Regions from separate parts of the Acidovorax carolinensis genome, predicted to be linked through region 2. Evidence: riboswitches for the same ligand, from Rfam matches in the RefSeq annotation. Region 2 holds a riboswitch; the other holds the start of a gene.
What was found. A riboswitch is a leader RNA that binds a small molecule or an ion and turns the genes downstream of it on or off. The one in region 2 is predicted to bind glycine.

Region 1: linked by a shared signal. The riboswitch ahead of CBP34_RS17395 (D-amino acid dehydrogenase) and the one ahead of gcvT (glycine cleavage system aminomethyltransferase GcvT) in region 2 are both predicted to bind glycine.

Annotation. Positions count from the first base shown of each region.
Region 1 covers NZ_CP021361.1:3,699,757-3,706,956, reverse strand. Annotated here, with positions in the region: gene CBP34_RS17420 (TonB-dependent receptor) at 1-332, shown strand, start outside; gene CBP34_RS17415 (YcnI family copper-binding membrane protein) at 360-908, shown strand; gene CBP34_RS17410 (copper chaperone PCu(A)C) at 947-1,450, shown strand; gene CBP34_RS17405 (PhaM family polyhydroxyalkanoate granule multifunctional regulatory protein) at 1,519-2,337, shown strand; partial or broken gene CBP34_RS17400 (FIST signal transduction protein) at 2,394-3,688, shown strand; gene CBP34_RS17395 (D-amino acid dehydrogenase) at 3,750-5,072, opposite strand; glycine riboswitch at 5,167-5,275, opposite strand; gene CBP34_RS17390 (peroxidase-related enzyme) at 5,436-6,548, opposite strand; gene CBP34_RS17385 (NAD(P)-binding domain-containing protein) at 6,545-7,200, opposite strand, start outside.
Region 2 covers NZ_CP021361.1:2,249,175-2,256,374, reverse strand. Annotated here, with positions in the region: gene gcvP (aminomethyl-transferring glycine dehydrogenase) at 1-1,251, opposite strand, end outside; gene gcvH (glycine cleavage system protein GcvH) at 1,388-1,762, opposite strand; gene gcvT (glycine cleavage system aminomethyltransferase GcvT) at 1,833-2,969, opposite strand; glycine riboswitch at 3,014-3,135, opposite strand; glycine riboswitch at 3,149-3,256, opposite strand; gene CBP34_RS10460 (TRAP transporter large permease) at 3,263-4,540, opposite strand; gene CBP34_RS10455 (TRAP transporter small permease) at 4,537-5,031, opposite strand; gene CBP34_RS10450 (TRAP transporter substrate-binding protein) at 5,131-6,102, opposite strand; gene CBP34_RS10445 (Lrp/AsnC family transcriptional regulator) at 6,492-6,950, shown strand; gene CBP34_RS10440 (ABC transporter ATP-binding protein) at 7,039-7,200, opposite strand, start outside.

The DNA.
Region 1 (7,200 bases), 1.5 Mb from region 2:
AGTTCCCTGCCAGCGTGGGCCGATGGCAGCCGCGCGTCCCCGAGTGGCGCGCCAGCGCCGTGGCCACCTACCGGCCCGATGCCACATGGTCCTACACCCTGGGCGCGCGCTACAGCGGCAAGCAGTACAGCACGCTGGACAACAGCGACCCCAATGGCTTTGCCTACCAGGGCGCCAGCCGCTACTTCACCACCGATGTGCGCGTGCGCTACCAGATCAGCAAGCAGGTCAGCGCGGCGGTGGGCATCGACAACCTCAACAACTACCAGTTCTGGAATTTCCACCCCTACCCACAGCGAACCTACATGGCCGAGCTGAAGTGGGCCCCCTGACCTGGCAACCAACCACCCCACATCGCCATGAAAACTATCAAAACAATAGCTGTTTGCGCTTTATTGACAAGCGCTACCGGCCTGTTTAATACTGCAAACGCCCACGTCACGCTGGAGTACCAGGTGGCCAACGCGGGCAGTGGCTACAAGGCCACGTTCCGCGTAGGCCACGGCTGTGGCGAGTCGCCCACGCGCGAGATCGCCGTGACCCTGCCGTCCGGCGTGCAGGGCGCCAAGCCCATGCCCAAGGCCGGGTGGACCATCGCCATCGAGCGCGAGGCGCTCGCCGCGCCGCGCACCGACCACGGCAAGCGCATCACCGACGAAGTGCGCCGCATCCGCTGGACGGCCAACACCCCGGCCGATGCGCTGCCCAACGCCCCTTACGATGAATTTGTGCTGCAGGCGCGCCTGCCCGCGCAGGCCGGTGTCCTCTACTGGCCGGTGGCGCAGGTCTGCGAGCAAGGCCGGGTGGACTGGGCCGAGCTGCCTGGCGCCAGCCGCAAGCCGGACGACCTGAAATTTCCCGCACCCGTGCTGGAGCTGATGCCAGCGGCCGGCGGCCACGCGCATTGATCCCTCACTTGTTCATTTTTTAACCCCAGGAGAACTCCATGACACTGCACCGCATCACCCGTTCCGCACTCTTCGCCCTTGCCCTGCTTGCCGGACAGGCCCATGCCCAGGCCACCGCCCCCGTGGCGGTGGAGGGCGCCTGGGCGCGCGCCAGCGTGCAAGGCCAGAAGGCCACGGGCGCCTTCATGCGCCTCACGGCCAAGGAGGGCGCGCGCCTGGTGCGCGTCGAGTCGCCCGCCGCAGGCGTGGCCGAAGTGCATGAGATGAAGATGGAAGGCGACATCATGAAGATGCGCGCCGTGCCGGGGCTTGACCTGCCCGCCGGCAAGACCGTGGAGCTCAAGCCCGGTGGCTACCACGTCATGCTGCTGGACCTGAAGGCGCCGCTGGCCAAGGGCTCTAGCGTGCCCCTGACCCTGGTGTTCCAGGACGCCAAGGGCGCCGAAACGCAGCTGCCGCTGCAACTGCCGGTGAGCACGCAGGCGCCCGGCGCAGCGGCCGCAGACATGGGCCACGGCGCCGCGCACGGGCAAAAACACTGAGCGCCGGGGGCTTCCCGGGACGCAAGACATTGGAGTAAGCTGCGTGATCCACCTTTTGCGGAGCGGCCATGAGCGACACATCCAACTTCGGTTTCGGCAAATTCGTCCCCGGCTTTGACTTTCTGCAAAGCCTGGCCAAAGGGGCCTCCAGCAGCATTCCCCAGTTGCCGAGCCTGTCGAACTGGGTGGCGCCCACCCTCAGTGTCGAAGAGCTGGAAAAGCGCATCGACGAACTCAAGGCCGTGCAGTTCTGGCTGGAGCAGAACTCGCGCGCCCTGACCGCCACCGTTCAGGCGCTGGAGGTGCAGAAGATGACGCTGGCCACGCTCAAGGGCATGAACTTCAGCATGGGTGACGTGGCCAACGCTTTCAAGCTCAAGGCGGCCGACACCGTCAAGAGCAGCCTGGACAAGGCGGCTGAAAGCTTTGCCGGCCGGTCTGCGGCAACCGCACCAGCCACCCCCGCGCCGGCTGCCGCTGCGCCGCAACCCGCAGAACCGGCCAAGCCCGCGGCGGCCGACGGCGACCAGGCCCCCAAGGCGCCCGAAGCCAGCGTGGTGGACCCCATGCAATGGTGGGGCGCGCTGACCAGCCAGTTCCAGCAGATCGCGGCCAACGCGCTGAAAGACGCCGCCAAGCAGACCGCTGCCATCGACACCACCAAGACCATGGCCACCGAGGCCATCAAGACGGCTACCGACATGGCCAGCCAGTTTGCCGCCAAGGGCATGCAGGCGGTGCAGGGAGCTCAGCGCACCGCCGCCGGCGCGGCCAAGACAGCCGCTGCCAAAAAGCCTGCCGCCAAGAAGGCGTCCACCAAATCTGCGGCCAAGCCTGCCGCCAAGAAAGCCACGGTCCGCCGCGCACCGCGCAAGCCAGCAGGCTGAGGGTCTGGCCTGGCGGTGCTGCAACCTGCGTCCGCCACAGCCTGTGAGATCACACCATGAAACTATTTCCCACCGGCCATGCCACCCACCCCCAATGGCGCATGGCCGCCGCTCTGGTACTGGCGCAGTTGCGCGCCCAGATGGCGCTGCCCGAGTACGCGTCCGCTCCCACGCTGGGCCTGCTCTACATCACCGACCACTACGCGGGCGAGGCGCAGGCGCTGTTCGACTACCTGAGCGGCGAGCTGCCCGAAGTGACCGACTGGAGCGGCACCGTGGGCGTGGGCGTATCGGCCAACAACGCCGAGTATTTTGACGAGCCCGCGCTGTCGCTGATGCTGCTGGACATCCCGGCCGACCAGTACCGCGTGTTCTCGGGCGTGGCACCGTTGCCGCGCAACCCGGCCAGTGGGTTCGAGGCCTACACCGCACTCGTGCACGCCGATGGCCACACCGCCGAACTGGCGGAGCTACTGGAGGAAATGGCCGCGCGCACCACCACGGGTTACCTGTTTGGCGGGCTCAGCGCCAGCCGCGGTGCCAGCGTGCAGTTTGCCGTGGGCGGCAATGGCAACATCGCGGGTCACGGGGCGGCGGGTGGTGTGTTTGACGGTGGCCTGTCGGGCGTGGCATTTGGGCCCGGCGTGGCGCTGCTGTCACGGGTCACGCAGGGATGCCAGCCGGTGGGACGCCTGCACACCGTCACCGCCGCGCACGAGAACGTGGTGCTGCAGCTCGATGGCGAACCCGCGCTCGACGTGCTGTTGTCCACGCTCGATGTATCGCTGGACGGCGATGCGCAGGCGGCGCTGCGCAAGGTGCGGGCCACGCTGGCGGGCCTGGTGGATGCCGGCGAACAGCCCCAGGGGGCGCAGCGCACCGGCCACTTTGGTACCGACACGCGTGTCCGCCATATCGTGGGTCTCGATGGCGCGCGCCGGGGTGTGGCGCTGGCCGACCATGTCGAGCCAGGCATGCACCTGGCGTTTTGCCAGCGCAACGTGGCTGCAGCCCGCGCCGACCTGATGCGCATCTGCGCCGAAATCCGCGAAGAACTGTCGCCCGAAGCGCTGGAGCCGGCACCGCTGGCCAGCGCAGCGCAGGGGGATCGGCGCCCGGCGCCTGGTAGCGTGGGGCTGCCGGCGGCAGCACACCGGCCCGGCCCATCCGGGGCGCCATCTACGTGAGCTGCTCCGGCCGTGGCGGCCCGCACTTTGGCGGGCCGAGTGCCGAGCTGCAAATCGTGCGGCATGCGCTGGGTGATGTGCCTTTGGTGGGATTTTTCGCGGGCGGCGAAATCGCGCACCACCACCTGTACGGCTATACCGGCGTGCTGACGGTGTTCATCTGAACGCAGGCGGCCGCGCGGCGTGGGGCGGGCCGCGCGGCGGCGCCCGCCTGGGCCCTGCTGTTCAGGCCTTGTGCGTGCTGGCGACGGGCAGCAATCCGGATGGCGTGTGGCGCGGCATGCCGGTGAACGCAAAGTCCAGCTCGGGCGCCAGGCCGCTCACGATGCGCGCAATCGATTTACCCGAGCCGCAGGCGTGTGTCCAGCCCAGCGTGCCGTGGCCGGTGTTGAGGAACAGGTTGCCCACTTTGGTTTTGCCGATCAGCGGCACGTTGCTGGGCGTGGCCGGGCGCAGGCCGGTCCAGAACTGGGCCTGGCTCGCGTCGCCCGCGCCGGGGAAGAGCTGCTCCACGCGGCGCACGATGGCGTCGCAGCGCACCTGGTTGAGGTTGCGGTCGTAGCCGTTGAGTTCGGCCGTACCGGCGATGCGCAAACGGTCCCCGCCACGCTCGCTGGTGTAGCGCGAGAACACGAGCTTGAACTCGTCGTCCGTCAGGCTCACCTGGTGCGCCATGCGGGCGTCCTTGACCGGCATGGTCACCGAATAGCCCTTGGCCGGATAGATGGGCAGGCGAATGCCCAGCGGCTGCGCCAGCAGCGGGCTGAACGAGCCCATGGCCAGCACGAAGGCATCGCCACGCACGCGCTCGAAGCGGCCCTCGGCGTTGGTCACCTCTACATGGTCGATGGCATCACCCACCTCGCGCAGCGCCGTGATGTGGTGCCCCATGCGGAACTGTACGCCGGCTGCCTCGCAGAGCTTGGCCAGCTCGCGGGTGAACTGGTTGGCATCACCCGATTCGTCTTCGGCCGTAAAGGTAGCGCCGGCCAGCTGCGGGCGGATGTGGGCGAGGGCGGGCTCGATGCGCACGGCTTCGTCGGCGCTGATCACCTGGCGCTCGCAGCCCAGCGCGCGCATCTGCTCCGCGGGGGTCAGGGCGCCGTCGAACTCCTTGGCGTTGGTATAGAAGTGCAGGATGCCCTGCGTGCGCTGGTCGTATGCAATGCCGGTGGCCGCGCGCAGCTGCTGCAACGTGTCGCGGCTGTAGGTGCCCAGGCGCACGATCTGCTCGATGTTGTGGCGCGTGCGCGCCGGGGTGCAGTTGCGCAGGAACGACAGACCCCACAGCCACTGGCGCATGTCGGCGCGGATGCGAAACAGCAGTGGCGCATCTTCCTGGCCCAGCCACTGCAGCACCTTCAGCGGCGCGCTGGGGTTGGCCCAGGGCTCGGCGTGGCTCACCGAAATCTGCCCGCCGTTGGCAAAGCTGGTTTCGGCGCCGGGCGCGCCCTGGCGGTCGATGACGGTGACCTCATGGCCAAGCTGTTGCAGGAAATAAGCCGAAGTCACGCCGAGCAAGCCGGCGCCCAAAACGATCACGCGCATGATTTCTAAAGCCTTTCTGGGCTCTGGCGCTTAATGAACGTGCGTTGATAGCTATTTTTTAAATAGCAATCGAATGGCGCGCGTCCGCCAAGCTGCCGCTCCCCCTGTCCTTGGTACCTGAGAGATTCACCGCGCCGCCCAACTGGCGCGCGGTTTGCTCCTTCGGTGCGCCACGGTGGTGGCGGCTCTCCAGACGGCTTTGATGAATGGTGCAGTACGGGACCTGAGCGTGTATGGGAGTTTGCGCCTTCGGTGCAGCGGCGCCCTTGCGGGCCGCCGTGCTCTCCTGCGGGAGTCATTCTCGCGCCGCTGCCGCGCCCGCGGTGCGCTTATGGATGGTGATCCCTGCTAATGGAACCCGGGTTACGGATGCACGGCTTCGCCGAGGTTCAGCATCAGCCGGTTGGCCCAGGCAAAAAGCGCCGCCGCGTGCACGGTGTCGAGGATCTCCAGGTCGGACAGGCCGGCTGCACGCAGCGGCGCCAGATCCGCTGCTCCCACGGCGCCGGGCGCGCGCGTGAGGACGGCGCTGGCGTGCGCAATGGCGCGCTCGCGCGCGTTGGTGCCGGCGGTGTCGGGGTCGGTGAAGATCTGCGCAATCACATCGTTGCGCTTGGCCAGTTGCTCAAAGCGCTGGGCGTGGACGGACGCGCAGTACACACAGCCGTTGATGCGCGAGACCACGGTGGTGGCGATCTCGCGCTCGGCCCGCGGCAGGCCGCCGGGCGCGTACATGATGGCGTTGAAGGCCTCGGAGCGCTCGGCCAGTACGCGCGGCTGGTGCGCCAGCAGCAGGTAGAAGTCCGAACTGCGGGCCTTGGGGTGGCTGGCGTCCAGCACGGCGTTTTGTTCGGGCGTGGCGGTGGCCGGGTCCAGCACGGGCAACCAGGCGCTCCAGCCCAGGGTTTCGCTGGTGTAGCCGTTCAGGCGCAGCGGCTCGCCGGGGGCGGGCAGGTTGGCCGGGTGAACGAAGGGTGCCTCGGGCGCTGCAGGCGAGGCCGCTTGCGCGGGTGCGCCGCCTGCTGCGCCCAGCGCCGCCAGCGCACCCACACCGGCCAGCACGCGGGCCTGGTAGGCCGCAAAGCCGATCAGCTGCGCCAGCAGCACCACATCGCCCGTGGGCAGGCCCGCCTGCTGCAGCGCCTGCAAGGCCTGGCGGTCGGCCGCTGCGGGGTTGGTGGCCAGAAGCTGCGTGAAGTGCGCGATGGCTTGCCAGCGCGCAGTCTCGGCGGGTGCCGCAGGGTGCTGCGCGCGGGCGGCGTAGTGCGCTGCCAGCGCGGGCAGGCCGCTGACCCGCGCCACGGCCTGCGCCACGCCCACGCGCTCGGCCAGAGTCAGGCCGGTGTCCGGCAATGCGGGCGTCAGCAGCAGGTCTTCGCAAATCTGTGTGGCGGTGATGGCCTTGGCGCGCTGCACACGCGCGGCCTGCACATGCGCCGTTGCCGGGATGAGGGTGGCGATGGTGTCGGTGGTCATGTGTTTTCTTGTGGGTGGGTTGCAGCACCCGGGGTGGTGGTGTGGGGCCCGGTGCCTGGCAGCACGCGGCTGGGCGTGTGGGCGGGCGTCCATTCCTCGCCCGTCAGTTCGGGCTCGGCGTAGGCCTGCAGGGTGGCAAAGTGGTGTTCCACATCGTCGCGGTAGAACAGGCTGGCCAGACCGGTGGCCAGACGGCGCGCGCCATCGCTGATGGCCGGGATGTCGCCCGACACCGTGCCGTGCGACAGCGCTGCCGGGTAGCAAAAGCAGTGGATGCGCTCCAGCCCCGGGCAGGCGCCGGGCGCGGTGGGCTGGAACTCGAACACCGGCCCCAGGTCGGGCGAGTCGCTCAGCTCGCGGTCTTCATCGCCCAGTGGCGGCTGGTAGCGCTGGCCCCAGGTGCGCACCTGGCCCGCAAAGGCGGCGAATTCGGGCTTGCGCGCCCAGTTGATCTCAAAGCCCGTGGCCAGAATGAGGAAGTCGAACGCGAAAACGCCTTGCGTGGTGGCCACCTGCAGGCCCGCGCCCTGTGCGCGCACCGACTGCACGGCGCAGTCGAAGTGAAAGAACGCGTTGGGGTGGCGCGACACGCGCAGCGTGCTGCCTTGCGGCGGCGGCACCTGCTGCGCATTGATGTAGTGGCGGATGCGCC
Region 2 (7,200 bases):
TGCGCCCATGGATACAGCGCGAGCAGCTATTGATTTCGTAGCGCCATCGGTTTTGATCGACAGGGTGTCAAAACAGGCCTGCGGGCGCACGGGCGCTCCCAGTTGTTCCAGCCCCTTGGCCAGGATGGCGGTGTAGCTGGCCACGCGCTGGGCAATGCGCTTGAGGCCCTGGGGGCCGTGGTACACGGCGTACATGCTGGCAATCACGGCCGGCAGCACCTGCGCAGTGCAGATGTTGGACGTGGCCTTTTCGCGGCGGATGTGCTGCTCGCGCGTCTGCAATGCCAGGCGGTAGGCGGGCTTGCCATGCACGTCCACGCTCACGCCCACCAGGCGGCCGGGCAGCGAGCGCTTGAACTCGTCGCGGCAGGCCATGTAGGCGGCGTGCGGGCCGCCCGCGCCCATGGGCATGCCCAGGCGCTGGGTGGTACCCACCACAATGTCGGCGCCCCATTCGCCGGGCGGGGTGATCAGCGTGAGGGCCAGCAGGTCGGCGGCGGCGATGAAGGCGGCGTGCTTTGCATGAACTTTTGCAACGTCTGCAGCTAAGTCGTCGATGCGGCCACTGGTGGCGGGGTATTGGGCCAGCACGGCGAAATAGTCGCCGTTCAGCGCGGCATCCCACTCGGCGGCAGAGTTGGCCAACACTACATCGATGCCCAGGGGCTTGGCACGGGTCTGGATCACTTCGATGGTTTGCGGGTGGGCGTCTCCGGCCACCACAAACACATTGCTTTTGCTCTTGACCGAGCGCTTGGCCAGCGTCATGGCCTCGGCGGCAGCGGTGGCTTCGTCCAGCATGGACGCATTGGCGATCGGCATGGCCGTGAGGTCGCACACCATGGTCTGGAAGTTGACCAGCGCCTCCATGCGGCCTTGCGAAATCTCGGCCTGGTAGGGCGTGTAGGCCGTGTACCAGGCGGGGTTTTCCAGGATGTTGCGCAGGATGACGCCGGGGATGTGGGTGCCGTAGTAGCCCTGTCCGATGAAGCTCTTGAGCAGCTTGTTCTGCGATGCCATCGCCTTGAGCTCGGCCAGCGCCGCGCTTTCCGTGACCGGCAGCGGCAGGTCCATGGCGCGGCTGCGCGCGATGGAGCGCGGCACGATGGAGTCGATGAGGGCGCGGCGCGAGGCCTCGCCAATCACCGACAGCATGTGCGCTTCGTCGGCTGCGTCGATGCCGATGTGGCGGGGCAGGAATTCGGTGGCGTTTTCAAGCTCGCCGAGCGGCAAGGCAGATGGCATCAACATAGGGCAGGTTCTCTAACGGGAGGGTAGGGCGCCATGCGGATTTGGATTCAATCGGATAACCAGGCGGGAAGCCGCAGACAGTGCTGTAGCACGGCAAGGCGACCCACGACGTTAGCGGGTTGAAGGCAAATTCGCGTCAGGCGTTCTTGGCGAAATCGGCGTAGGTGGCTTCGTCCAGCAGCGCATCGAGCTGGCTCGCGTCGCTGAGCTTGACCTTGAAGAACCAGCCGGTGTTGAGCGGGTCGGAGTTGGCCAGCGAGGGGTCGGCGCGCAGGGCCTCGTTGACTTCGACCACTTCGCCGGAGACCGGCATGTACACGTCGGCGGCGGCCTTGACCGACTCGACCACGCCGGCCACGTCGCCCTGGGCAAACGTGGTGCCCACGGCGGGCAGGTCCACAAACACCACGTCACCCAGCGCGTCCTGGGCGTGCACGGTGATGCCGACCACGGCCGCATTGGCGTCGGCGGCGTTGATCCATTCGTGGTCTTTGGAAAATTTGATCGTCATGGGAAAGCTCCTGGAAAAAAAGGAAGGAATCCGGAATGTAGCCGGGCCCTGCGGCGGCGGCGTGGGGTAATTAGCCGCGGTAGTAGTTCGTGGGCACAAAGGGCATGGCGCTCACTTCCATGGGCACGGCCTTGCCGCGCACGATGGCGTTGACGCGCGTGCCCAGGGCGGCATGGGCGGGCAGCACATAGCCCATGGCCACGGGTTTGTCGATGGTGGGGCCCAGCAGGCCGCTGGTGACCTCGCCGATCTTCTGGCCATCCAGGCTTTGCAGCTCGGTGTGCTCGCGCACGGGCACGCGCTCCAGCGCGATCAGGCCCACGCGCTTGCGCGTCAGGCTGGCCGGGTTGTCGAGCTGCGCCAGCACCTTGTCGGCGCCCGGGAAACCGCCTGCGCGGGCGCCACCGGTGCGGCGCACCTTTTGCATGGCCCAGCCAATGGCCGCTTCCACAGGGGAGGTGGTGGTGTCGATGTCGTTGCCATACAGGCACAGGCCGGCTTCCAGGCGCAGCGAGTTGCGCGCGCCCAGGCCGATGGGCTTGACTTCGGGCTGGGCCAGCAGCGCACGCGCCAGCGTGTCGGCCTGCGCGGCGGGCACGGAGATTTCAAAGCCATCCTCGCCGGTGTAGCCGCTGCGCGTCACAAAGCAGTCGCAGCCCGCGATGGCGTAGTTGCCGCCGGTCATGAACACCAGCTTTTCAACGCCCGGCGCCAGGCGCGACAGGGCGGTGACGGCCTGGGGGCCCTGCAGCGCCAGCAGGGCATGGTCGGGCATGGGGAGGACTTCGCAACGCTGGCCGATGCGGGCCTGGATGTGCGCGATGTCGCCCACCTTGCAGGCGCCGTTGACGATCACGAAGATTTCGTTTTGCGCAACACGAAAGAACATCAGGTCGTCGATGATGCCGCCCGCGTCGTTGAGCAGCAGGCCGTAGCGCTGCTTGCCCACGGGCAGGTCGATCACGTCCACGGGCATCAGGCTCTCGAACGCGGCAGCGGCATCGGGGCCGACCAGTTTGAGCTGGCCCATGTGGGACACATCGAACAGGCCGGCGGCCTGGCGCGTGTGCTGGTGCTCGGCCATCAGGCCCGCGGGGTACTGCACGGGCATGGAGTAGCCGGCAAACGGCACCATGCGGGCGCCCAGCTCGATGTGCAGGGCGTTCAGGGGCGTATTGAGCAGGGGGGCGGCGGCAGGTGCGGACATGAAAGCTCCAGGGCAAATGGGGGTCGCGGCACATGTGCCACGGGATTTGCCCTGCTGTCCGCTTTACCTGAGAGATTCACCGCAACACCCTGGCTGGCTGCGCGGTTTGCTCCTTCGGTGGATGGCCTTCGCATGGTGCGGGCCATCTCTCTCCAGCAAGGGAACGCCCGCATCACTGCGGGCGGTTGCCAGTCCTTTTGCCTGAGCGTTCGGGTGTTCCTGCGCCTTCGGCGGTGCCGCGCATCCTCTCTTGCAAGGGACGGGGCACTCTCTCCTGACGGGCACGATTGTACTTACTTCGCGTACACCAGATCGCGCAGCGCCAGCGAAATCCATGGCACATAGGTGATGACCATCAGGCACACCAGGATCACCCCCACGAACGGCAGCAGGTGCTTGATGATGCGGTCCAGCGATATGCGCGCCACCGTGCAGGCGGCAAACAGGTTCACGCCAAAGGGCGGCGTGATCATGCCCAGTGCGAGGTTCACCACCATGATCAGGCCGAAGTGCACCGGGTCCACGCCGAAGTGCATTGCCACGGGCGCCAGGATGGGCGCCAGCACGATGATGGCCGCGCTGGTCTCGATGAACATGCCGATGATGAACAGCGCCGCGTTCACACCCAGCAGGAACAGGGTGGGGGATTGCAACACCGCCTCCAGCCAGCGGCCAATGGCATCCGGCACGCCGGCGCGCGTGATGAGGAAGGCAAACAACCCGGCGTTGGCGATGATGAACATGATTACCGCCGACGAGATGGCCGACTTGCGCAGGATGGCGAACAGGTCCTTGACCTTGATTTCGCGGTAGATCACCACGCCCACCACCAGCGCGTAGAACACGGCCACGGCCGAGGCCTCGGTGGGGGTGAAGATGCCGCCGTAGATGCCGCCCAGAATGATCACAGGCATGAACAATGCCCAGCCGGCCTGCAGCGTGGCGCGGCCAAAGGGCATGCGGCCATCGCCATCGTTCTTGCCCCAGCCCTTGTATTTGCAGTAGGCCCAGACAAACAGCATCAGCGCGCCACTGATCAAGAGGCCCGGGCCAAAGCCGGCGATGAACAGCTCACCAATCGACACCTCGGCGCTCACGCCGTACAGGATCATGGGAATGGAGGGCGGAATGATCACGCCCAACTCGGCACTGGTGGCCTGCAGCGCCGCGGCATAGCTGGTGGGGTAGCCATGTTTGATGAGCGCAGGGATCAAAATGGCGCCAATGGCAAAAGTGGTGGCCACCGACGAGCCCGACACCGCCGCAAAGATCATGCAGGTGAGCACGCAGGTCATGGGCAGGCCGCCCTGCACGCCGCCGACGATGCTCTTGGCAAACTCGACCAGCCGGCGCGAGATGCCGCCGGTTTCCATCAGGTTGCCCGCCAAGATGAAAAACGGAATGGCGGCCAGTGGAAACTTGTTGATCGAGGCGAACATCTCTTTCACCGCGATCAGCATGTTGGCGTTGGCCACCTGGATGCCCAGGATGGAGGCCAGCCCGATCGACACGGCCACGGAGACGGTGAGTGCAAAGCACAGCACCATGGTGGAGATCATTACTGGCGTCATTGCGCGGTCTCCAGTTCCATGCGCTGGGGATCGATCAGGTTGCCGATGATTCCCACCACGCAGAACAATCCGCCCACGGGCATGGCGAGATACGCCCAGAACATCGACACCGACTCCAGCCCGGCCATGCTCTGCACGCCGCCGCGCTGCGCGTAGTCCCAGCCCCACCAGATGATCACGCCGATCAATGCCAGCGCGGCCAGGCATACCACCCAGTCGAGCACGCGGCGAACGCGCGGCGGGCTCCAGCGGTAGAGCACGTCCACGCTCACCATCGCCCCCTGGCGAAACGCGGCTGGAATGGCCAGAAACACCATCCAGATCAGGCTGAAGCGGATCAGCACCTCGGTCCACTCGGCGGGCTGCTCGAACACGAAGCGCATCAGGATCTGGAACATACCCAGCGCTGAGGCCAGGGCCAGCATGGCGCAGGCGCCGAGCATGGCCAACCTGGTGCACCAGCGCTCAAAGGAAAGAAAGATGTTTTTCATGGGCGGCACGGGCCGGACAACAGAATGTATGAATAAAAACGCCCGTTGGCGATTTGCCGACGGGCGCTGATAGCTATCAAAAAGAAAGCGCTGTGCGGATTACTTCACGTTGCGGATCTTGTCGAGCGCTGCCTTGCCGAACTGCTTTTCAAACTCGGCATTGACGGGGGCCAACGCGGCCACGAACTTGGCCTTGTCCACGGTGTCGATCACGGTCATGCCCTTGGTGCGCAGGTCGGCCACGCCCTTGGCGTCGTCTTCGTCCACGCGCGCGCGGTTGGCCTTGGTGCCTTCCTTGGCGGCGTCGAGGAAGGCCTGCTTGTCGGCAGCGCTGAGCTTGTCAAAAGCCGCCTTGTTCATCACGAAGATGCACGGCGAGTACACATGGCCCGTGAGCGTGAGGTGCTTTTGCACCTGGTCGAACTTGGCCGAGATGACCACGGGCAGCGGGTTCTCCTGGCCGTCCACGGTGCCTTGCTGCAGGGCGGTGAACACCTCGGGGAAGGCCATGGGCGTGGTGATGATGCCAAAGCCCTTGTAGGCCGCGATGTGCACGGGGTTCTCCATCGTGCGCATCTTCAGGCCCTTGAGGTCGCCGGGCTCCTTCACGTCGCGCTTGCTGTTGGTCATGTGGCGAAAGCCGTTTTCGGCCCAGGCCAGGGCCTTGAAGCCCTTGCTGTCGAACTTGGTCAGCATCTCCTGGCCGATGGGGCCGTCAAGCACGGCGCGCGCATGGGCCTTGTCGCGGAACAGGAAGGGCACATCGAGGATTTTTGTTTCGGGCACGAAGTTGGGGATGGGGCCGGTGGAGCTGAAGGCCAGCTCCTGCGTGCCCAGCTGCACGGCTTCAATCGACTCGCGCTCGCCACCCAGTGCGCCGTTGTAGAAGGTTTGCACCTTGTAGCGGCCGCCCGTGCGCTTTTCGACTTCCTTGGCAAAGGTGTCGATGGCCACGCCCTGGTGCGAGTTCTGCGCCGTCGAGATGCTGATGCGCATGGTGGTCTGCGCGGCAGCGCTGGCCATGAAGCCGATGGCAAGGCCGAGTCCGACGACGAGTCTGGTCAATTGCATGGTGTCTCCTGAAGGGGGATGGTTGCGTGCGGCCTGCGGTGCAGGTTGCGGCGCTGTCCTGCGCCGCGCACTGCAAAAATTATGGCGCTGCAACATGGCGCCGGGCATCGGGGTTTGTGCTGGTAAGCATGCTTACCAGCGGCGCATGGGAGTCCCGCAGGAGACAAGGCCCAAAGGCAGGGCGCCCTGAGCGCGATGAACGCTTGCCAAGCCCCCCGGGCGGGCGGTAACCCGCCGGGGCCTTGTCAGTTTGTGCACCCGGGTAAGAGCGCCTTGATGCAGCAAAGTATGCCGCGCGGGCGGCCGATTAATCTTCTGAATTGGCGTCGTTTTGGGTTGTTTGCAGAAAAATATTCTGCCAATGTGGTATTTTTGGAATAATGCGCCGCATGGACCGTCTCGACAGAAAAATCCTCTCCGTTTTGCAGGCCAACGCCCGCGCCAGCCTGCAGGAGATTGGCCAGGCCGTGGGCCTGAGCCCCTCGCCATGCTGGGGGCGCATCAAGAAGATGGAAGAGGCAGGCGTGATCGAGGGCTACACCGTGCGCCTCAATTCGCGCGCGCTTGATCTGGCGGACACGGTGCTGGTGATGGTCACGCTCGACAGCCACTCGGACAATACGCTCGAAAAATTTGGCGAAACCCTGGCCAGCATTCCCGAGGTGATCGAGGCGCATCTGGTGTCGGGCGACTACGACTATCTGTTGCGCGTGGTGGTCAAAGACACGCGCGACTACGAGCGCCTGCTGCGCGAGAAGCTCTACAAGATCAAGGGCATCCGCCACAGCCGCTCCAGCTTTGTGCTGCGCACGCTGAAGAAGGCCGATCTGCCGCTGTTTGTGGATTGAAACTTAAGTCAAATTGGGCTCTTGCGCTTATCCAGTAAGCGCAAGCAGCTATCAAATTAATACTTACAAGGCGCGGCCCGCGCCCGCATCAGCCCAGCAGCAGGGCGTCGTCCGAGAGCTTTTCGCCGCGCACTTTTTCAAACATGTGCAGCAGGTCGGGCACATCCAGGCGCTTGCGCTCGTCGCCGGAAACATCCAGCACCACCTGGCCCTGGTGCAGCATCACGGTGCGTTCGCCCACGTCCAGCGC